3 regions of the Alistipes communis genome follow, and region 3 is predicted to be linked to each of the others. Evidence: riboswitches for the same ligand, from Rfam matches in the RefSeq annotation. Region 3 holds a riboswitch; each other region holds the start of a gene.
The links. A riboswitch is a leader RNA that binds a small molecule or an ion and turns the genes downstream of it on or off. The one in region 3 is predicted to bind cobalamin.
Positions count from the first base shown of each region.

Region 1: linked by a shared signal. The riboswitch ahead of FMF02_RS07385 (DUF5074 domain-containing protein) and the one ahead of FMF02_RS04430 (hypothetical protein) in region 3 are both predicted to bind cobalamin.
Region 2: linked by a shared signal. The riboswitch ahead of nrdD (anaerobic ribonucleoside-triphosphate reductase) and the one ahead of FMF02_RS04430 (hypothetical protein) in region 3 are both predicted to bind cobalamin.

Region 1 covers NZ_AP019735.1:1,780,749-1,785,623, forward strand. The annotation lists gene FMF02_RS07380 (PKD-like domain-containing protein) at 1-1,118, opposite strand, end outside; gene FMF02_RS07385 (DUF5074 domain-containing protein) at 1,128-2,249, opposite strand; cobalamin riboswitch at 2,378-2,598, opposite strand; gene FMF02_RS07390 (DUF134 domain-containing protein) at 2,703-3,527, opposite strand; gene FMF02_RS07395 (triple tyrosine motif-containing protein) at 3,737-4,875, shown strand, end outside.
Region 2 covers NZ_AP019735.1:1,398,099-1,402,973, forward strand. The annotation lists gene FMF02_RS05770 (4Fe-4S cluster-binding domain-containing protein) at 179-655, opposite strand; gene nrdD (anaerobic ribonucleoside-triphosphate reductase) at 665-2,812, opposite strand; cobalamin riboswitch at 3,115-3,319, opposite strand; gene FMF02_RS05780 (hypothetical protein) at 3,811-4,875, shown strand, end outside.
Region 3 covers NZ_AP019735.1:1,104,044-1,108,918, reverse strand. The annotation lists gene FMF02_RS04435 (TonB-dependent receptor) at 1-1,945, shown strand, start outside; gene FMF02_RS04430 (hypothetical protein) at 2,181-2,591, opposite strand; cobalamin riboswitch at 2,950-3,146, opposite strand; gene FMF02_RS04425 (DUF2284 domain-containing protein) at 3,234-3,806, shown strand; gene FMF02_RS04420 (Dph6-related ATP pyrophosphatase) at 3,794-4,501, shown strand.

The DNA of each region.
Region 1 (4,875 bases), 680 kb from region 3:
ATGGCCAGGTCGACTCCGCCGCCGCTGTTGTCGACGCTGTGGTCGAAGCCTGCGACGACGTAGCCGCCCCACGCTCCCAGCGAGATCATGTAGTTGATGTCGAAGCGCGATTGCACGTGGGCGCACGCTTCGGCCATCGTCGTGGCGGTGAAGAGCGGGCCGTACATGTAGCCGCTCACCCACAGTCCGGGCGCGGGCAGGTACTCGAAGACGCGGACGGTCGACGCCCGGCTCGCGGCGTCGGCGGGCCGGTAATAGGTGCCTTCGGCAGCACAGACGTTGACCGACAGTGTTTGCGAGCGGGTCGCATAGCTGTTGCGCATGGTGACCGTCACTTCGTGCGGTCCTTCTTCGAGGGCTTCGAAGCGGTATTCGAGCTGCGCTCCGCGTTGTCGCTCCGTGCCGTCGACCTCCCAGATGTATTCGGCGTCGAAGGCGTTGACGGGGTTCCACCCTTTCAGGCGGATCGTGCGTCCCCGCGCGACGTTATAGGCCGTCTGGGGAAATTCCCACGAGAAGGGCATCTGCTCCGGAGACAATACTTTTACAGTGAACGAGACCGAGTCCTCGCCGTCGTCGTTCGCGGCGCTGAACGTCACTTCGTAGTCGCCGCATTCGTGCCGCCGGAAAAGGTACTCCGCCGCTTCGCCGACCATTTCTCCGTCGATCGTCCATCGGAAGCGCGCCGTCTGGCCGTTCTCGACGGTGGGAGCGATCGTCAGTTCGGCATCGGCCGCGACGGTGAACCCTCCGACGGGTTCGATGAGCGTGATGCAGGGCGCTTCGAGCGCGTCGACCCGCACGCGCAGTTCGTCTTCGGCGGCGCCGTAGTCATTTTCGACGCGCAGCGAGAGGTAGTAGATGCCGGCCTTGTCGCGCCGGAAGACGTAGGAGGCTTCGCGGCAGACCACCTCGTCGTCGCACGTCCAGGTGAAGCGCGCCCCTTCGGCGTTAGTATAGCTCGGGGCGATGAGCAGTTCGCGCCCCGCCTTCACGCGGTAGCGGGCGTTGGCCTCCTGCTGCGTAATGGTGGGTTGCAGTGCCGAGGTGTCGGTTTGTTCGTCCCCGCCGCAGGCGACGGCGAGCAGTGCGGCGAGCAGGGAGAGCGTCTTTCTCATGGCGGTTTCCTATTTGAATGCGAAGGCGCTGGGTAGCATTCCCACGCCGAACGAGTCGACCAGTTCGGCGCTCTGACCGGTGTCGCGGTAGCGGTAGACCACGCCCGGCTGTTCGAAATCGATCGCGTCGCCCACGTAGATCTCCCCGCTCGTGGGATCGACCGCCAGACCGTAGATCTGGTGCCGCCGCTCGTTGGGGATCAACGGCCTGACGGGAGCGTGCGCGGCCGTGACCGACATCTTGCAGATGCCGTCGTTGATGAAGTAGAGCACGTCGCCCGCACCGTTGATGCAGAGCTCCGAGGGGTACTCCTCCTTTTCGAAGACGAATTCCTGTTCGACGCGCCAGGTTGCAGCGTCGATGCGGTAGAGACAGGGTTCGGTCTGCCCGTATTCGCTGCCGGCGTAGCCGCCGTCGGTCAGCGCCCACAGTTTGCCGTTGCGGTCGACGACCAGCGAATTGGGCTGGATGCTCCGCAGTTCGATTTCGTGCACCACCTTGTCCTGCTCGGAGTCGATGACCAGGATCTTGTTGCTGTACGACCAGCAGTTGACGAAGACCCACTTGTCGTACTGCGCCATCTGTTCCGTGGAGTTGTAGCTGCCCGTCGACGGTGCCTGACCGGTGTGGATGGCGCCCGTTATCTTGCAGGTGCGGGGGTCGAAGACGGTGATGTAGGGGCTGAACAAGTCGGTCACGTAGGCCTTCGTGTCGCTCAGGAAGTGGATGTAGCGCGGCGCGACGATGTGGTTGTTCTCGTCGGGGTGCTGGCTGCTCGCCGCTTCGAGCTTCCCCTCGACGCGGAAGGTGTCGGCGTCGATGGCCCAGATTACGCCCGAATTGTCCATCGGGATGAAGACGCGCCCTTCGCGCAGGAAGATCGATTGCGCCACGTCGCCCAGTTTGGCGCCGTTGGCACGGTAGAAGACTTCGTTCTGCACCGTGCGTGCGGCGGGGTCGTAGTAGGAGAGCGAGGCGTTGCCGGCGTTCATGTTGCCTTCGCAGAGGCAGAAGACCCCCGCGCTGCCGCCCGTGTCGAAATCCTCTTTTTCAGCCGGCCCCGAACTTTCGCAGGCTGCCAGCAGCAATACGGCGCACCATGCGGCCGCTATCGTTCCGAATCGTATCATAGTCGTCGAACTTTGTCGTATCGGACGGGATCACGGCGGCGGGAGAGAGGGGAGGGATCGGTCTGGCAGCAGGTCGCGCAAGCAGTGTGCGCATTCGGCTTCCGGCCCGTACCCCGCAGGCGTGAATCCGTCTTTTCGGGCCGAAAGCAGGTCTTCTGACTTTTCCTTCTGCGACGCCTTCCCGATCGAAATCAGTGGCCTGAACGTGTCGCGGAGTACATCCGTCGCTCGGGACGGATGCCGGAATTTACAGCAGCGGGAACTGTTCGGGAGTTACACCCGATTCCCTTTTCATCCGGGCGCAGCGAGGCTTCGCCGCGCCGTTGGAACTCTCGGCGAGGCAAAAATACGAAGAATTTTCCAGAAAGCGGCTTTTTACGGAAAAATAGCGGCGACCTCTCGAAAAGATCGCCGCAGAAGGGTTGCGGATCGTGCCGTCGGCACCGGTTTCCGTCATTCGGCGAGGTGCCAGCCTGTCGTCCCGTGGTGTTCGGGGCAGCCGCCTTCGTGATGGTGTGCGCAGGCGTCGCCCGAATCGGCGATCCGGCCGGCCAGATAGGCCGCGACGACCTCCTCGACAGGCCCGTGGCAGCCGCGGATGACGGCGATACCGTTGCGTTGGAGGACGTTTTTCGCCCCGTCGCCCATGTTGCCGGCAAGCATCACGTCGACGCCCATGGCGTGCAGGCGGGGGGCGATGTCGGATTTACAGCCGCAGCCTTCGGCGGCGGGTAGCGTCTGGCGGCCGGCGATGCGGCGGTCGGCGTCGAGCGTGAAGATCGTGTAGCATTCGCAGTGGCCGAAGTGGTCGTCGACCGCGCCGTTGCGGGTCGGAAGTGCGATTTTTTCCATGATGACAGTGTTAACAGGATTATATGTTGTATTCGGTTGTCCGAGTATCTCGGAGTCTTCATTGCGGCGGCAGGCCGGACAGCGGGGTGTTCCGGTGTGGATGCGCCGGCAGTGCGGGCAGCGGTACCAGCGTTCGGAGTGGCAGACCTTTCCGCCTTCGATGCGCAGCGGCCGCCCTTCGACGAGCGCGGCGGCGAGCGTGTGGCGGGCACGGTCGTAGAGACGCGTGCAGGTGGGGCGGGAAATGCCCATGCGCTCGGCCGCCGCGGCCTGTGTCAATCCCTGGTGGTCGATCAGGCGGATCGCTTCGTATTCGTCGTACCGAAGCGTGACGGCTTCGGGAGCGACGCTATCTCCGCCGACGGGACGCATTCCCGCGACGGCGGGCGGTTGGGCGATGTAACAGCATTTGCGGGGACGCGGCATGACAAAAAACTCGTTTCCGCAAAGTTATTAATTATGAACATAAGTTCAAAATAAATGATGGAAAATATGCTATGTTACCATTTGTCCGAAGGTGCAGGGGAGCTTCGATCGTGCGAAAATCCGGTTCGCTGCGGGGCGTTTCTTCGGGCGAAGGTTTGGATATTTCGTAAAAAAGGCCTATTTTTATCTCCTAATCCGTGAAGACTTTTATGCCGATCAAGTTCTTGTACAGCCTGTTTTGTCTCCTGACCGGAGTGCTTTCGGCGATGTCGTCGCGTGCCGCCGGTCCCGGTGTCATCAACCTGCTGCCGTCCGATTATCGGGCGGCCAACAAGAACTGGGCGGTGGCCGAAGACGATGCGGGAACGCTCTATGCCGGCAACGACAAGGGGCTGCTCGAATTCGACGGCCTGCAATGGCGGTTGTACGAACTGCCCCGCGCCTCGATCGTGCGTTCGGTGGCCCCGCTGTCGCACGACGTGATCTTCACGGGCGGGTTCGAGGAGTTCGGGCGCTGGGATCGCGACGCTTCGGGTGCGCTGCGCTATACGTCGCTCGTTCCGGCTCAGCGCAATCCCCGCTTTTCGGACAGCGATTTCTGGAAAATCTACATCACGCCGCAGGGGGTGTTGTTTCAATCGTTCCACGGCATCTACCTTTATGATTACGAGCGCGTCCGCCGCCTGACGGGCGAGATGAACATGCTCTTTCTTCTGCGTGCGGGCGACGAGTTCTGGGTGCAGGAGATGGGCGGCCCGCTCTATCGGATGCGGCAGGAGTCCTTCGAGCGGCTGCCCGACAGCGAACGCTTCTCGACGACGACCGTGCGGGTGCTGCTGCCCGGGCCGCACGAGGGCGAATGGATCGTGGGGACGGGTACCGACGGATTGTGGCGCTACGACGGCGAACGGTTCACGCCGTGGAGTCCGGCGCTGTCGGAGCGGTTGCGGCGCGACGAACTCAACTGCGGCATCCGAACCTCGCGCGGCACCTATCTCTTCGGGACGCTTTTCGGAGGATTGTACGAGGCCGGTGCCGACGGACGGCTGCTCGCGGTTCTTTCGACCGAAAACCGGCTGCTCAACAACAGTGTGATGGCGCTTGCGGAGGATGCGCAACAAAATGTCTGGGCGGCGCTCGACCGGGGACTTTCGTTGCTGCTGTTCTGCGAAGGGGTGGATTACCATACCTACAACAAGTGGGCGGCCGGTTCGCTCTACGACGCCTGCCGCTGGCAGGGGAAGTTGCTGCTGGCTACCAACCAGGGGGTCTTCGCCGTCGACGAGAGCCGTCTGGCGACGGGCGTCGATCCCTCCGATTTCCGCCCCGTGGCCGGCCTGAGCGGTCA
Region 2 (4,875 bases), 290 kb from region 3:
GGTAAACATTTTTTTTCGAATCGCCCGATTCTTTCGTCTGTTTGTCCGCTGTTCGGCCGCTCGCGGGGCGTCTGTCCGCAGGCGGGCAGCATCGCCGGCCGTTCGAGGAGGGGCGATCGGCGGCGGAGACGGGGTCTGACGTGATCGGGGAGAGCATTTGCTCTCCCCGATCGGTTTTTCAGCCTCGTTTGCGCCAGAACCGCGGCGTGAGATCTTCGCGTCGGCCGTCGGGCCGGATGCGCCATAGCCGCTGGTTGGTCGCCGGATCGTCGAGCGGCCCCCGCGCAGCGATGTAGGGGCCGAGTTTCACGTAGTCGAAAACTCCCGTCGGATCGAACCCTTCGGGCAACGCCGCACGTCCGGAGTACCACCCCGTGCGCAGGGCGGGCCGCAGCCGGCGGGCGAAGAGCGCCAGCCGCGCTGCCTCGTGCGGTTCGGCGTCGCCTCCCATCAGGCAGAAGCAGGTGACCGCAGCGCCGTAGCGCGCCAGCAGCCGCTCCACGACCTCCTCGGTGAGCGGTTCGCCGATCGGTTCCTGCAACTGCGGGCTGTGGCAGCCCGGGCAGCGGTTGGGGCATCCCGCGAGGTTGACGGCGAGCGTCGTCTCGTCGGGGATCTCGCGGAACACGATGTCGTAGTCGGTGTAACGAAGCATGGCCGTCGGCTATTCGTCGCGTCGCGGTGCCGCCACGCTGCGCTCTTCGACGCCGCCCTCGATCCGTTCCGGACGGTTGTAATACCGCCGCGCAGCCTCCTGCTGCCGCGCCTGCGAGAAGTTGCTGATGCGCTTCATGTAGCCGATCACGCGCGTCAGGTAGTCGAGGTTCGTCGAGTGGCAGCGGGGGCACTCCTTCAAATAGCGTTTGTCGATGTGTCCGCAGTCGTTGCAGACCGTGTTGGGGATGTTGAACGTGAAGTAGTTGCATCCCTCCTGCGCCGCCACGCGCAACAGGTGGCGGTACTGCGGTTGCGAAAGGTGCTCTTCGAGATTCATGTGCAGCGCCGAGCCGCCCGTGAGGTGGGCGATGTACTGCGCGCCGTGCAGGCGGAACTTGTCGGCGATGTTGAGCGTCGTGTCCTCGACGACGTAGAAATAGCTGTTGTAGCAGTCGCGCGGCACCTTATAGCCGTCCTCGCGATCCCATTTGGCATGCTTCACGCCCACGTTTTCGGCGGGGATCATCTCGCAGTTGAACATCACCTCCTTCGAGCGGTACTTGTGGTTGTAGCGCTCGATCAACCCCAGAATCTCTTCGGTGAAGCGCACGTAGTCGGGGTTGTCGACGATGGCGATCCCCTTGTATTCGGCCGCCTCGACCAGGCCGTTGATGCCGATGGTGAGGTACTGGCGCGACAGGTTGATGTAGCCCGCGTCGAAGAGCGGAAGCATTCCCTTGCGTTGCAGCTCTTTGAGGTTCTCGTTGTAGGCCAGCTGCACCTTGTGCGTAAGGTCGACCACCTCTTCGAGGAACGACAGGTAGGGAATGCCCTGCCGCTCGGCGTACTGGATACAGCGGTTGAGGTTGATCGTCAGCACGCTCTTCGAACCGGTCGAGACACCGCCCGCTCCCAGCGTGTAGCTGAATCCGTTGTCCTGGATCTCGTTGCGCAGGCGGCAGCACGACGACAGCGAGTCGGCGTTGTCGCTCATGTAGGTGAAGAACGAATGTCCTTCGGCGTACATCTGGGCCGTGAAGTCGCCCCACTCGGCGTCCATCACGTCGCCGTCGCGGGTCAGCAGCGCCATCGTCTCGACGGGGAAGGTGAGCACGGTTTTGAGCCGTTCGGCGTTGAACCACTTCATGAAGCGTTTCTGCAACCACGACAGCCCCTCCCAGTCGGGGCGCGACCCGTCGGGGAAACGGAACTCGCCGAAGAGCGATTCGAAGTAGTAGCGGTCGTAGTAGGCGATATTCCAGAAGACGGCCTGGAAGTTGCGTGCGCCGGTGGGCTGGTTGATCGAGTAGACCACCTGTTCGAAGCAGTCGGTGATGACCTTGTCGATCGTGCGGCGGTGGCGCGAGAGGTCGACCACCTCGTCGGCGCGCCGGTAGTAGTCCTCGCCGAACTCCTGCGCGATGAAGTAGTTCATGTACATCAGGAATTCGGGGGTGGCGCAGGCGCCCGAGAGCATCGACGAGACGATGAAGACCATGTTGACGAAGCCGCCGCAGAAGGATTTGAGATTGGTCGGCCGCGTCGAGTTGCCGCCGATCGAGGTCGTGCCGCTCAGCAGCCACGGATACATCGTGATCGAGGCGCAGTAGTTGGCCAGCGACGTCTCGTCGTTCTTGTAGATGAAATGGCGGTCGAGCAGTTCGAGGTAACGGTCGGAGACTTCTTTGCCGTACATCTCCTTCAACCGGTCGGTCAGCAGGCGGCGGTTGAGACGGATGAAGTTCTGCTTGGGCAGCTCGCCGATGAGCGTGGCGATATTCTTGTTCTCGACGTTGGCGTTGGCGTCGTATTTCGAGCCGGTGGCGGGGTTCTTGGCCTCGCAGTAGTTCATCAGGAATTGCAGCTTGTCGCGCACTTCGCGGTCTTCGGTATGTTCCTGCCGGTAGATGATGTAGGCTTTGGCCACCTTGTAGTAGCGTTCGGCCATCAGCGCCGTCTCGACCTGGTTCTGAATCTGTTCGACGGTCGTGCCGTCCGCGACGCGGATGCGTCCCAGAATCTGGGTGAGCATCTCGTCGGTGGCGAAACTCCCGACCGAGAGGAAGGCTTTGGCGATGGCCGCACGGATCTTGTCGATCGAGAAACGCTCGCGTTTGCCGTCGCGCTTGGTGATGAAAATTTCGGAACTGCTCATAGTTGACATGCGTCCGACGGAAGGGGGTGACTTATCTTAGGTCGGGCGTCGGCATGAAATCCCGTCGGACTTGCGTTACGGAGAGTCTCCTCTCCGCCCTTCATGGCGACAATCCCTGTCGAATCGTCCTCTGCGGCGCTTCCGGCGCTTCGCACGGATGCTCCGTGACCGGTCACGGTCGGAAAGGGCGATTTCGGCTGCGGTGTTGCGGGAATGAATGCGATACGACAGCGACCGCGCCGGTACGGGCAGATAATCCCCGCAGGGCAGATCGCATCGTCTGGCTCTTCGACCCGAAAGCTCCGAACGAAGGGAGGACGGCAGGTCTTCTGACTCGTTCCGGCCGGCACGCCTTCCCGTCGCCCGCTGGCGGCAGTGGCGGAGATTGTGCGGCCTTTGTCGTGGAAGTTACAGCTACGGGGATAGTCCCTGAATTGCACAGGCGTTCCCTTTTCATCCCTCCGCCGCATGACACGGCGGCAAGGAACCGTCATCCTTGTGTATGCAAATATAGTGCTTTTGCAAGTGCCGCAGCCGTTCGCAGGGAAAACCTATCAACATTTTATGAACAGCCGCCGTCAACGGACTGATGCTCCGGCGGAAAGGGGTATCCCGCAGTAAAAGGGAATTCGGGCACGGAACGGAGGGGGATGATTCCGGAAAAGATCGAAAAAACGAAAGGTTACGATCCGTAACCCGATCGCTCCGTCCGCGACCGATCCGCCCCGACAATCCCGATTCTTCCTTCCGATTCGTGCGAAAACCGCTGCTTTCGGCTCGGAAGTGTAATTCAACTGCTGGAAATGCAATGGGTTACGATGTTTGGATATAAATTATTTTACGCTATATTTGCCTGTGTGCCCGATCCCGAATCCGGCCGCAAGCCGTTCCGGAGCGAAACCGCAGGCCGGACGGCGGATCGATCGTTTTTAACCGTGACAGGGCGACGGGCGTTTCGGAAAGCCCCGTTTTACCGCCACACAAAATCCATTTTGCCTATGAAACGTTTTTTGACTTTTCTGTTCGCCGCTTCGGCGCTTCTTGCCGGCGGTTGCAGCGACAGCGACACCGACGATCCCGCACCGCCCGAGGCGCCGGCGCCCGTTATCAAACTTCCGGAGGCGGTCGCAGCGTCGCCCCTTTCGGTTTCGCCCGAAGGCGGAACGTCGTGGTTCGAATACGAGGTCGAAAATCCGGTCGAGGGCGAGGCTATCGCCGCTTCGACGACCGATGCGTGGGTGCATTCGTTCGATTACTCCGTTTCCGGCCGGATCGGCTTTGCGTTCGATCCGAGCGAGGGCGAGGTACGCATCGCCAACGTCGCGTTGACCTATAAGGGTGCTGAGAAGAAAGTGGTGACCCTCTTGCAGCCGGCGCCCGAAACGCCGGAACTCACCTTCGACATTCGGGTGTCGGGTATCGACGGAAGCAGCGCCGTAGTGGCGTGGACGCCGTCGGACGATACCGCGAGCTATGTTCCGATGGTGGTCGAGAAGTCGCTTTTCGACAGCTATGCGACCGAGGCCGATTATATCCGCAGCGACATCGAGTACATACAGGGGCAGGCCGACCTGGCTGGAAAGACGTTCGCCGAGATGCTGGACATGTTCCTTACGACAGGCCCCACCGGCGAACAGACGATCTCCGGACTCGCTTCCGACACCGACTATTACGCCTATGCCTACGGTATGACAGCCGAAGGGGTCGCCACGTCGGCGATCTCGAAGACCGAGTTCCGCACCGGGCCCTTCTCCTGCGAGTTCGCCATTGCGCACGAAGAGACCGAATCGACCTGCGACGTGGAGGTGACGCCCTCCAATACGGGTTGCTTCTACTATTTCGATCTGGCGGCGAAGGCCGATTTCGACACATGGGGTACCGACGCCGAAATCGTCGCTTCGGTGGTCGCCGACCTGAAAGAGACGGCGGCCTATTACCAGGCCAACGGTTACGATCTCGACTGGACCGACTTTCTCTCGATCGGCCCCGACGGCTACGAATTCACGAAACTTTCGCCCGATACGGAGTACGTGGTCTACGCGTTCGCCCTGACCGAAGAGGGC
Region 3 (4,875 bases):
CGTGCAGAAAACCCGGCTCGACACGCTCGTGCTCCATGAGAACATCGCCCTGTCGATGGCCGACGTGCTGACTTTCAACACTTCGATCTTCGTCAAGCAGTACGGCCGGGCCACGCTCTCGACGGTGGCGTTCCGCGGTACGTCGCCGTCGCACACGCAGGTGACGTGGAACGGGATGCGCATCAATTCGCCGATGCTGGGCATGACCGACTTTTCGATGATTCCCTCCTACTTCATCGACGACGCTTCGCTGCTGCACGGCACCTCGTCGGTCAACGAGACGGGCGGCGGCCTGGGAGGTGCGGTCAAGCTCTCGACGCGGCCGGCCGACCGGCGGGGATTCGGATTGCAGTACGTCCAGGGCGTCGGGTCGTTCTCGACCTTCGACGAGTTCCTGCGTCTGACCTACGGCGGCGACCGCTGGCAGAGTTCGACGCGCGTGGTCTATTCCTCGTCGCCGAACGATTTCAGGTACAGAAACTACAACAAGAAACTGAACGTCTACGACGACGATCGCAATATCGTCGATTCCTACTATCCCGTCGAACGCAACAAGAGCGGCGCCTACCACGATCTGCACCTGTTGCAGGAACTTTACTACAATTCCGGCGACGGCAACCGTTTCGGATTGCAGGCGTGGTACGTCCATTCGTCGCGCGGCGTCCCGATGCTGTCGGTCGACCACAAGGAGGACGACGACTACTCCAACGTGCAGCGCGAGCAGACGCTGCGCGGCATCTTGCAGTGGGATCATCTCCGCGAGAATTGGAAGGTAGGAGCCAAGGCGGGGTATATCCATACGTGGATGGCCTACGATTTCGAGAAGTCGCTCGGCAACGGCAACATGGCACAGATGATCCGCTCGCGCAGCCGGATCGATACGTTTTTCGGCCAGGTCGAGGGCGAATATTCCGTCGGCGACAAGTGGCTCTTTACGGCCGACCTTTCGGTGCACCAGCATCTGGTCGAAAGCGTCGACAAGAACGTCCTGCCGATGAAAGATCCGCAGCAGCTCGGCGGCAACCGCAAGAAGGTGCAGGTCGGCTACGATCAGGGGCGCGTCGAGCTGTCGGGTTACGTTTCGGCCAAGTACCAGCCGACGGACCGGCTGGGGCTGTCGCTGGCGCTGCGCGAGGAGATGTTCGGCGACGACTGGACGCCGGTCATCCCCGCCTTCTTCGCCGATTACGTGCTTTCGCACCGCGGCAGGGTGGTGGCCAAAGCCTCCGTGTCGCGTAACTTCCGTTTCCCGACGCTCAACGACCTCTATTTCCTGCCGGGCGGCAATCCCGACCTGAAAAGGGAGCACGGCGTCAGCTACGACGGCGGCGTTTCGTTCGCCGTGGGGCGCGGAGGCTCCTACTCGCTGCACGGCGAGGCGACATGGTTCGACTCCTACATCGACGACTGGATCGTCTGGCTGCCCACCTTCAAGGGATTCTGGACTCCGAAGAACATCAAGGAGGTACACGCCTACGGCGTCGAGTTGAAGGCGGGGCTCGACTGGCAGCCGGCGCCCGACTGGCAGTTGAACGCCGACGGCAATTTCTCGTGGACGCCCTCGATCAACAACGGCGATCCGGTCGACTGGTACGACAAGGCGATCGGCAAGCAACTGGTCTACATCCCCGAATATTCGGCTTCGGTGACCGGACGGTTGACTTACAGGTCGTGGAGGTTCATTTACAAGTGGTGTTATTACAGCGAACGCTTCACCACGTCGGACAACAGCATGAAGACGAAGATCGGCCGCGTGAAACCCTATTTCATGAGTGACGTTTCGCTCGAAAAGGCCTTTTCGCTGCGATGGGCCGACTTCACGGTCAAGGGGGTGGTCAACAATCTCTTCAACGAGGAGTACGAATCGGTGCTTTCGCGTCCGATGCCGCGCCTGAATTACGAACTCTTCCTTGACATCCGGCCGCGCTGGGGCAGGAGAAGGTAGAAGAGGCGTCGCGGGAACGGCCGGTCTGTTTTCGGGATCGGGCGGGGGTGCGAATCCTGCGGGACGGCTCCGTATGCCGCGGGCGGGCGCTCCGGCGCGGTTTTCGTCCGGATATGCCGGAAGTAGGGGGCGGTGCGGTCGCCGGACCGGATGGCGGCGGGTTGTTTTCACCGCGGCGGACGGCCTTCCCCGCGTCGAAACACGGGGTGCGGGGCGCGGCGGACAAAGAATTCTTTCAGAGCCCTTCGTGGGCGCAGACGCGTCCCAGCTGCGTTTCGATGATGCGCGCGAGTTCGTATTCGGGCGTCTGGTCGCTGACGGCGTTGTTGACGGCGCCGCCGGTGGCGGTGCCGAGCGTGAAGAGCTTGTCGGTGCGCGTGGCGTAGAGTACCGCATTGAAATCCCCCATCGGCGTCTCGGTCGATGCCTCGGTCGGTGCGGCGACGACGGCCGCGATCTGTTCGTCGTGTTGCGCCATGCGTTCGATGAAGGCGAGCAACTCCTCCTCGTTCTCCAATCGGGGTTGCAGCCAGAACCGGTTTTCTTCTTCCGTTCCGGTCTCGAACGGGCGGCACAAGGCGAAGCCGTAGTGCATGGCCGTGCGTTGTGCCAGTTCCTCTGAAATTCCGTACAAAACGATATTCATAACTCTACGTTTTAGAGGTTTGTCTTCAAAAATTCACCGGTCGCTTCGATCCGCTGCGGCGCTCGGCCTGCCGGCGCAGTTCGCGGGAGCGGATTCGCCGTACCGGAGTACGACGGTATTCGCAGTCTGTTTCCCCGAATCCGTCCCGTCCGGAAACGGGGCGGACGATGTGTCCGGACGGCGCATCGTATCGCTGCAAAGAAACGAAGAATGCAATTCGACCTTTTCGTTAAGCCGAGCGCAGAGCCGAACTTGTTCGCGCTTTGCCGAGGCGGGAAAAGGAGCATGAAAATGAACGACGATCTGGCAGCCGATGCGATTTGCAACCGGAATCGGATACCCTGTCCACGAGGTTCTCCGACGTCGAATCGATCTGGCAGGTCTTCTGACTGACTCCTGTTTCCGAAGCCTTCCCGATCCGTGCGGACCAGTGGCTGAGATGTTCGTAACGTCGCGGAGCTTCACAGCAGCGGGACTGTCCGGGATTTGCACCCGATTCCCTTTTCATTCCGTCGTTTTGCGAACGGACGGAAGACCAAATCTGGGGCAAATATAGGGATTGAGTCCGAAAAACGGTTCGAAAAGACGAAATTTTTTTCGAAAAATCCCGTTTCGAGCCGCCGGATCGACTAATTTTGCCGTATGAATTTTTCATACCGATATCGTGCCGAAGATTCCGCGGTTGAGCTGCCTGCGGCCGATTACATCGCCCGTTTCCGCGATGCGCAGCGGATTGCGGAATATTGCCGCGCCTGCCCCAGTTACGGGAGCAGCTGGGGTTGTCCGCCCTTCGGGTTCTCCGTCGAGGAGTATCTGTCGGGTTATGTGACGGCGCTTGTCGTCGCTACGAAGATCGTGCCGGAGCAGGAGGGACTGCCCCTGTCGGAGGCAGGCCGGCTGATGCGTCCCGAGCGCAAGCGGATCGAAGCACGGCTGCTCGATATGGAGCGGCGCATCGGCGGCCGTTCGTTCGCCTATGTCGGCACCTGTCTCCATTGCCCGGAAGGCAGTTGTACCCGTCCCGACGGGAATCCGTGCCGTCATCCCGATCGGGTGCGTCCTTCGCTCGAAGCGTGCGGATTCGACGTCGGCCGCACGGCACGCGAACTTTTCGGCATCGAGTTGAAATGGGGCGTCGAGGGGCGTATGCCCGAATACCTGACGCTCGTCTGCGGATTTTTCCACAATGCGGGACATATCGTATGGAACGGATAAGGGCGGTTTTCAACTGGAGCGGCGGCAAGGATTCCGCCCATGCGCTCTGGCGGGCGATGCGGTCGGGCGACTACGAGATCGTCGCGCTGCTGACGACCGTCGACGGCTCGACGCGGCGTTCGACGATGCACGGCATTCCGGCGGCGTTGTTGCAGGCGCAGGCCGAACGGATCGGGATTCCGTTGTACCGCCTCGATCTGGCTCCGAACGGCGATATGGCGGATTACGGAGCGGCGATGTCGCGTGCCGTGGCGCATTTCGGGGCGCGGGGCGTGACGCACTTCATCTTCGGCGATATTTTCCTGCACGACGTGCGCGCGTACAGGGAGCGGCAGCTCGCGCCGTTCGGCATCGAAGTCGTCGAACCGCTCTGGGGAGAATCTTCTCAGGAGGTGATGGCGGATTTCCTCGCGTCGGGGTTGAAAACGGTGGTCGTGACGACGATGGACGACGGATTGGGGCGTGCCGCCGTAGGGCGTGTCGTCGATCGCGATTTCGTGGCGTCACTGCCCGCCGGAACCGATCCCAACGGCGAGAACGGCGAGTACCACACTTTCTGCTACGACGGGCCGATCTTCGCTTCGCCCGTGCCGTTCCGGCTCGGAACGCCTTTCAGCCGCAGCTACGACGTCCGGCTCGACGACGGGACGTCGAAGAGCTACGCCTATTGGTTCGCCGATCTGCGGGAGGCGTGATCCCGCTTTTCGCGGCCGGACGAAACACGGGATTGTGTATTTCCGTATCTTCTTCCGCGATCGGTTTCGTCCGATGTGTTTTTCGGTCGGAACGGAGAGCGGTTGTCGCAACAGCCCTGTCGCTTGTTGTAGGCCGTGAGCATCCGGCCAGCTTTTCCTGCTCTTTCAGGTAGTCGCTCATCAGGGCTACGGTCGCTTCGTCAGCGCGTTTCTCGCCGGTGATCTTCTCGATTTTCCGGATTATTTCCTATCTTTGGCTGCGCCTCAGATACTCCCGCTCGGCAATGTTCAAATAAATTTGCATTGCGTTCGGCTTATTCGTATCTTTGTGCATAAAGCTCCTGGCCCGATGCGAAACACCGGACGAAACATAA